3 regions of the Psychrobacillus sp. FSL K6-4046 genome follow, and region 1 is predicted to be linked to each of the others. Evidence: a T-box and tRNA genes for the amino acid it is inferred to sense, from the RefSeq annotation. Region 1 holds a T-box; the other regions hold tRNA genes.

Region 1 (2,232 bases):
TACGCTCTGGTCCCATACCAAACGCAAAACCAGAAAGCTTTTTAGAATCATAACCAGCCATCTCAAGAACATTAGGATGAACCATACCTGCTCCTAGGATTTCAATCCAACCTGTTTTCTTACATACGTTACAACCACTTCCTCCACATTTGAAGCAAGAGATATCCATCTCTACAGAGGGCTCTGTGAATGGGAAGAAACTTGGACGCAGTCGAATTTCACGATCTTCTCCGAACATTTTTTTCGCGAATAAAGATAAAGTACCTTTTAAATCACTCATACGAATATTTTCACCGATGACTAAACCTTCGATTTGAGTGAATTGATGAGAATGGGTAGCATCATCATTATCACGACGATATACCTTACCAGGACAAATGATCTTAATTGGTTGCCCTTCTTTTGCTTCCATCGTGCGCGCTTGAACTGGAGAGGTATGCGTACGCAATAGAATATCCTCTGAAATATAGAAGGAATCCTGCATATCACGTGCTGGATGACCTTTTGGTAAATTCAATGCTTCAAAATTGTAATAATCCTTTTCTACCTCAGGACCTTCTGCAATTTCATAACCCATGCTTAAAAATAGATCTTCGATTTCCTCCACTACACGAGTGAGTGGGTGATGATTACCTGTTTTCACTGGTCTTCCCGGTAATGTTACATCAATAGACTCTTTTGCAAGCTGTTCTTGAATCGCTTGTTCTTGAAGTAATGTCATACGTGCTTCTAAAACGGCAGTTACTTCTTCACGCACTACATTGACAAGTGCTCCCATTTTTGGACGTTCTTCAGCTGGGAGTTTACCCATACCCTTTAATAAATCTGTAATCGGTCCTTTTTTTCCTAAATACGCTACTCTCACATCATTTAATTCTTTTGTGTTTTGTGAAGCTTCAATTTTTTGTAATGCTTCTTCTTTTAACTGTTGAAGTTGTGCTTCCATTTGAAAAATCCCTCCTAATTGACAAAATAAAAAATCCCCGCCCCTATAAAAGGGACGAGGACTAATTTCGCGGTACCACCCTGATTATTGCACAACTAAACGTGCAATCACTCAATTCGAATAACGGCTCTACACCGGCACACCTTTACAGTAAACACTGGTCCCGGTGGCAGCTAACGGGGTGAACTTCTATATGAATTCTCCATTTACGCTTCCAGTCTAGGCGCAAAATCCCTACATTCGAATAATCATATATACTTTTCCCGATGACAGCTTTTCTTATTTATCAAATTATTATCTATTATACGGACTTTTAAACATTTCATCAAGGGTATTTATCTCAATGTAAGCCCATAAAGAAGAATTCCTGTTGCGACTGCGACATTTAAAGATTCCGCTTGGCCCAATAAAGGAACAATAATATTTTGGTCCGTTTGTTCTAAAAGACTTGCTTGTATACCGCTACCTTCGTTTCCTACTATTAATGCAAACGCATCACTTTTCTCTACCTCATGAAACGGCGTTGAATTTTCAAATGCCGTGCCATATACTTTTACATTTTTCTCTTTTAGCTGATCGACCCAATAGCTTAAGTCACCTTTTAATATAGGTATGTGGAAATGAGAGCCTTGAGCAGAGCGAAGCGTTTTAGAATTATACGCATCAGCTGATCCCTTTCCAAGAATAACAGCGTCTATCCCTGCAGCATCAGCCGTACGGATCATCGTTCCAATATTCCCAGGGTCTTGAACCGCATCGATTAATAAAAATTTACTCCAATTTTCTTGTTCATCTGCTTGAGCCGCATTTTGTTTACAATGTGCAAAAATGCCTTGGGTATGCTCTGTTTCTGCAAGCTCTTTTTTAATAACATCATTAATTTCTACTATTTCTAGATTGTCTACATCCCAACTGGCAGGAATTTCACTTGTATCGCTTAACATGATTGTTAAGACAAGTTCTTTTTGTTTGATTGCTTCTTCTACTAAATGATAGCCTTCAATAATAAATTCACCAGTTTTATCTCTTTCTTTTCGAACACTGAGTAATTTTTTCCAATGCTTCACTAAAGAGTTTTGAGGAGATTCGATTCGTTTCATATTTTGTACCGCCTTTTTCTAAAATGCTGCAAAACAAATAGTTTAGCATCTTTTCTTTGTAGAAGATTATATCATGTTCCTCGATTAGTTCATATGTTCATATTTATCTTCCGTCAATTCAAAAAAATTATGTATAGTTGACGAGACGTGGGGAAAGATGAAGACAAGGAGTGATGAAAATGGATT
Region 2 (2,232 bases), 170 kb from region 1:
TGCCGGGGTGGCGGAACTGGCAGACGCACAGGACTTAAAATCCTGCGGTAGGTGACTACCGTACCGGTTCGATTCCGGTCCTCGGCACCACTTTTAAGTAACATTAGCGCCCGTAGCTCAATTGGATAGAGCGTCTGACTACGGATCAGAAGGTTGTGGGTTCGACTCCTGCCGGGCGCGCCAATATATATACGGGAAGTAGCTCAGCTTGGTAGAGCACTTGGTTTGGGACCAAGGGGTCGCAGGTTCGAATCCTGTCTTCCCGACCAGTTATTAATAAAAATTTGGGGCCTTAGCTCAGCTGGGAGAGCGCCTGCCTTGCACGCAGGAGGTCAGCGGTTCGATCCCGCTAGGCTCCACCAAATATAAAATTTTCTTTTAAAGTTCCTGGCGGCGTAGCTCAGCTGGCTAGAGCATTCGGTTCATACCCGAAAGGTCGTGGGTTCGACTCCCTCTGCCGCCATCTTAAGGACCTTTAGCTCAGTTGGTTAGAGCAGACGGCTCATAACCGTCCGGTCGCAGGTTCGAGTCCTGCAAGGTCCACCAACATAATTTTTCGGAGGAATACCCAAGTCTGGCTGAAGGGATCGGTCTTGAAAACCGACAGGCGGGTCATACCGCGCGGGGGTTCGAATCCCTCTTCCTCCTCCATCTTATTGTTAGTGGGAAATATACATACCAAGTAATTGAATGAAAAGTTGATTTAAATTTCAACTACTCTTATTGTCGCGGGGTGGAGCAAATCGCTTCACGAAGAAAGCGATTAACGTCGACGCAAGCGAAGCGTGGAAGACGTAAAACTCACTAAATGCGCAGTTGATTTAAATTTCAACTACTCTTATTGTCGCGGGGTGGAGCAGTTCGGTAGCTCGTCGGGCTCATAACCCGAAGGTCACAGGTTCAAATCCTGTCCCCGCAACCAAATGGTCCCGTGGTGTAGCGGTTAACATGCCTGCCTGTCACGCAGGAGATCGCCGGTTCGATCCCGGTCGGGACCGCCATTTATTATTCAATATGTTAGAGATTTAGGATAAGCAAGCAAATCGAGGAAGCAATCGAACGAAAGAAGGAGCGTACTAAAGTACGTGACTGAATGAGTGAGTGAAGCTGACAAAGAGTTGTGCTGCTTAGCGTAAATCGAAGAGGCTCAGTAGCTCAGTCGGTAGAGCAAAGGACTGAAAATCCTTGTGTCGGCGGTTCGATTCCGTCCTGAGCCACCATTTATCACGCGGGTGTAGTTTAGTGGTAAAACCTCAGCCTTCCAAGCTGATGATGAGAGTTCGATTCTCTTCACCCGCTCCAATTAATGGGCCTATAGCTCAGCTGGTTAGAGCGCACGCCTGATAAGCGTGAGGTCGATGGTTCGAGTCCATTTAGGCCCACCATTATTCCGAAGTAGCTCAGTGGTAGAGCAATCGGCTGTTAACCGATTGGTCGTAGGTTCGAGTCCTACCTTCGGAGCCATATATATGGGGAAGTACTCAAGTGGCTGAAGAGGCGCCCCTGCTAAGGGTGTAGGTCGGGCAACCGGCGCGAGGGTTCAAATCCCTCCTTCTCCGCCATATATAAGGCCCCTTGGTCAAGCGGTTAAGACACCGCCCTTTCACGGCGGTAACACGGGTTCGAATCCCGTAGGGGTCATAACTGTAAAAAGGCAATCACTTCGGTGGTTGTCTTTTTTTATTGTGCCTTTATGATATGTAAGGATTGTTATAACATTGTAAATCCAGGCGGGAAGAAGTATCAAGAAAAGTGAATCTATGCTGCACTTATTTGTGAATTTCCTTTCAAATATTGTTAGCAGAACGATTACACTAAAGTGATCAATAATAGCATTTGGGCATTATCTTCATGTGAAAAGATTTACTTCTAAAAGTTCTTCCACCGACCGATTATTGAAGAGAACCAACCGATTATTTTGCCTAACCGACCGATTATTAAACAAAACCGTCCGATTCTAAAGAAACTATGCGAAATCAATTATTTGGTTAGACTTTTCTTTCTTCGTTTACACTTCTGCAACCTCTAACTTAAACTTCACAAATAAAAAAGCCAGGAAGAGTTAACTTCCTGACTGACCCATCATAGTAAAAATCCTATTAACAAGCCAATACCTAAAAGAAATACGAAAATGGTATTCGTAAGTGCGGTGTTTTTCATTGCTAATCCGACTTCGAGGTGATTCTCTTTAGATTTAAATAGTTTTATAGCATCTATTGGTTTCTTTGCACT
Region 3 (2,232 bases), 1.7 Mb from region 1:
ACACACCGCTGGTGTACCAGTTGTTCTGCCAAGGGCATCGCTGGGTAGCTATGTGTGGACGGGATAAGTGCTGAAAGCATCTAAGCACGAAGCCCCCCTCAAGATGAGATTTCCCATTACGCAAGTAAGTAAGATCCCTCAAAGACGATGAGGTAGATAGGTTCGGGGTGGAAGCGTGGCGACACGTGCAGCTGACGAATACTAATCGATCGAGGACTTAACCAAATTGTTTGTTTCTGAGATGTCAGTTTATTCAGTTTTGAAAGAATAATTTTTTATTAAAAAAACCCTTGTAATAATCTACATAGTTGATATAATAGAAAATGTCTTTCAGTAATTATTCAGGTCTAGTGATGATGGCGAAGAGGTCACACCCGTTCCCATACCGAACACGGAAGTTAAGCTCTTCAGCGCCGATGGTAGTTGGGGGTCTCCCCCTGCAAGAGTAGGACGTCGCTAGGCGGATATTATTCCGAAGTAGCTCAGTGGTAGAGCAATCGGCTGTTAACCGATTGGTCGTAGGTTCGAGTCCTACCTTCGGAGCCATTTCTAGGAGAGCTGTCCGAGTGGCCGAAGGAGCACGATTGGAAATCGTGTAGGCGGGTAACACTGTCTCAAGGGTTCAAATCCCTTGCTCTCCGCCAGATAGATTTCTCTTATACATAATGGCCCCTTGGTCAAGCGGTTAAGACACCGCCCTTTCACGGCGGTAACACGGGTTCGAATCCCGTAGGGGTCACCATTTATTTTTAAACCAGCATTACGGAGGATTAGCTCAGCTGGGAGAGCATCTGCCTTACAAGCAGAGGGTCGGCGGTTCGAGCCCGTCATCCTCCACCATTTTAATCACACTTAGCATTGTCGCGGGTGGAGCAAATCGCTTCACGAAGAAAGCAAAGCGTGGAAGACGTAAAACTCACTAAATGCGTAGTTGATTTAAATTTCAACACTTATATTATCGCGGGGTGGAGCAGTTCGGTAGCTCGTCGGGCTCATAACCCGAAGGTCACAGGTTCAAATCCTGTCCCCGCAACCAAATGGTCCCGTGGTGTAGCGGTTAACATGCCTGCCTGTCACGCAGGAGATCGCCGGTTCGATCCCGGTCGGGACCGCCATTTATCTTTAATGTACGTATGTGGCTCAGTAGCTCAGTCGGTAGAGCAAAGGACTGAAAATCCTTGTGTCGGCGGTTCGATTCCGTCCTGAGCCACCATTACGCCGGAATAGCTCAATTGGTAGAGCAACTGACTTGTAATCAGTAGGTTGGGGGTTCAAGTCCTCTTTCCGGCACCACTGTCTAGTGGAGGGGTAGCGAAGTGGCTAAACGCGGCGGACTGTAAATCCGCTCCTTAGGGTTCGGCGGTTCGAATCCGTCCCCCTCCACCAGTTATTAGGGGCATAGTTTAACGGTAGAATAGAGGTCTCCAAAACCTTTGATGTGGGTTCGATTCCTACTGCCCCTGCCAAATAATAAGTTAACTTTGAATAATGGCGGTTGTGGCGAAGTGGTTAACGCACCGGATTGTGATTCCGGCATTCGTGGGTTCAATTCCCATCAGTCGCCCCATATTCTATCTGGTTAGCTCTTTTTTTTATTCTGTGGCGGTCGTGGCGAAGTGGTTAACGCACCGGATTGTGATTCCGGCATTCGTGGGTTCAATTCCCATCGGTCGCCCCATTGGGGTATAGCCAAGCGGTAAGGCAACGGATTTTGATTCCGTCATGCCCTGGTTCGAATCCAGGTACCCCAGTTATTTGCGGAAGTAGTTCAGTGGTAGAACACCACCTTGCCAAGGTGGGGGTCGCGAGTTCGAACCTCGTCTTCCGCTCCAAATTAAGGCGGCATAGCCAAGTGGTAAGGCACAGGTCTGCAACACCTTTATCACCGGTTCAAATCCGGTTGCCGCCTCCAATTTTTAAAAAAGTATTTACTGCCTTCAATATGCCGGTGTGGCGGAATTGGCAGACGCGCGGGACTCAAAATCCCGTATCTTCGGATGTGTCGGTTCGACCCCGACCACCGGTATCATATTCATGACATAAAGTCATACCTATCAAGACTTCTAACTACTTTGTTAGAGGTCTTTTTTGTTGTTTCCTAAAAGGACGTAATCCCATGTATAAAGGTATTCTGAATGTCTAGATGAAGTAATAGTTAATCACTAAAAGCGTTAAGACTTCTGTTAATGAAAATAAACATTGCATTAGAAAGCTCTTAAGAATCATTCAATA

The links. The T-box of region 1 lies ahead of pheS (phenylalanine--tRNA ligase subunit alpha). A T-box ahead of a tRNA ligase gene usually reads a tRNA of that ligase, here a tRNA-Phe.
Region 2: it encodes a tRNA-Phe, which carries the amino acid that the T-box ahead of pheS (phenylalanine--tRNA ligase subunit alpha) is inferred to sense. The anticodon was not compared.
Region 3: it encodes a tRNA-Phe, which carries the amino acid that the T-box ahead of pheS (phenylalanine--tRNA ligase subunit alpha) is inferred to sense. The anticodon was not compared.

The regions. Positions count from the first base shown of each region.
Region 1 is NZ_CP152020.1:1,407,456-1,409,687, reverse strand. It holds gene pheS (phenylalanine--tRNA ligase subunit alpha) at 1-946, opposite strand, end outside; T-box leader at 994-1,226, opposite strand; gene MKY09_RS06890 (RNA methyltransferase) at 1,282-2,046, opposite strand; gene sspI (small acid-soluble spore protein SspI) at 2,226-2,232, shown strand, end outside.
Region 2 is NZ_CP152020.1:1,233,715-1,235,946, forward strand. It holds tRNA gene MKY09_RS05980 (tRNA-Leu) at 2-90, shown strand; tRNA gene MKY09_RS05985 (tRNA-Arg) at 107-183, shown strand; tRNA gene MKY09_RS05990 (tRNA-Pro) at 193-269, shown strand; tRNA gene MKY09_RS05995 (tRNA-Ala) at 287-362, shown strand; tRNA gene MKY09_RS06000 (tRNA-Met) at 390-463, shown strand; tRNA gene MKY09_RS06005 (tRNA-Ile) at 470-546, shown strand; tRNA gene MKY09_RS06010 (tRNA-Ser) at 559-651, shown strand; tRNA gene MKY09_RS06015 (tRNA-Met) at 846-922, shown strand; tRNA gene MKY09_RS06020 (tRNA-Asp) at 926-1,001, shown strand; tRNA gene MKY09_RS06025 (tRNA-Phe) at 1,145-1,220, shown strand; tRNA gene MKY09_RS06030 (tRNA-Gly) at 1,229-1,302, shown strand; tRNA gene MKY09_RS06035 (tRNA-Ile) at 1,309-1,385, shown strand; tRNA gene MKY09_RS06040 (tRNA-Asn) at 1,390-1,464, shown strand; tRNA gene MKY09_RS06045 (tRNA-Ser) at 1,472-1,562, shown strand; tRNA gene MKY09_RS06050 (tRNA-Glu) at 1,570-1,641, shown strand; gene MKY09_RS06055 (1,4-dihydroxy-2-naphthoate polyprenyltransferase) at 2,083-2,232, opposite strand, start outside.
Region 3 is NZ_CP152020.1:3,064,168-3,066,399, reverse strand. It holds rRNA gene MKY09_RS15100 (23S ribosomal RNA) at 1-225, shown strand, start outside; rRNA gene rrf (5S ribosomal RNA) at 347-462, shown strand; tRNA gene MKY09_RS15090 (tRNA-Asn) at 472-546, shown strand; tRNA gene MKY09_RS15085 (tRNA-Ser) at 553-644, shown strand; tRNA gene MKY09_RS15080 (tRNA-Glu) at 668-742, shown strand; tRNA gene MKY09_RS15075 (tRNA-Val) at 765-840, shown strand; tRNA gene MKY09_RS15070 (tRNA-Met) at 960-1,036, shown strand; tRNA gene MKY09_RS15065 (tRNA-Asp) at 1,040-1,115, shown strand; tRNA gene MKY09_RS15060 (tRNA-Phe) at 1,138-1,213, shown strand; tRNA gene MKY09_RS15055 (tRNA-Thr) at 1,218-1,293, shown strand; tRNA gene MKY09_RS15050 (tRNA-Tyr) at 1,303-1,386, shown strand; tRNA gene MKY09_RS15045 (tRNA-Trp) at 1,393-1,466, shown strand; tRNA gene MKY09_RS15040 (tRNA-His) at 1,492-1,567, shown strand; tRNA gene MKY09_RS15035 (tRNA-His) at 1,603-1,678, shown strand; tRNA gene MKY09_RS15030 (tRNA-Gln) at 1,680-1,751, shown strand; tRNA gene MKY09_RS15025 (tRNA-Gly) at 1,758-1,832, shown strand; tRNA gene MKY09_RS15020 (tRNA-Cys) at 1,839-1,912, shown strand; tRNA gene MKY09_RS15015 (tRNA-Leu) at 1,945-2,026, shown strand.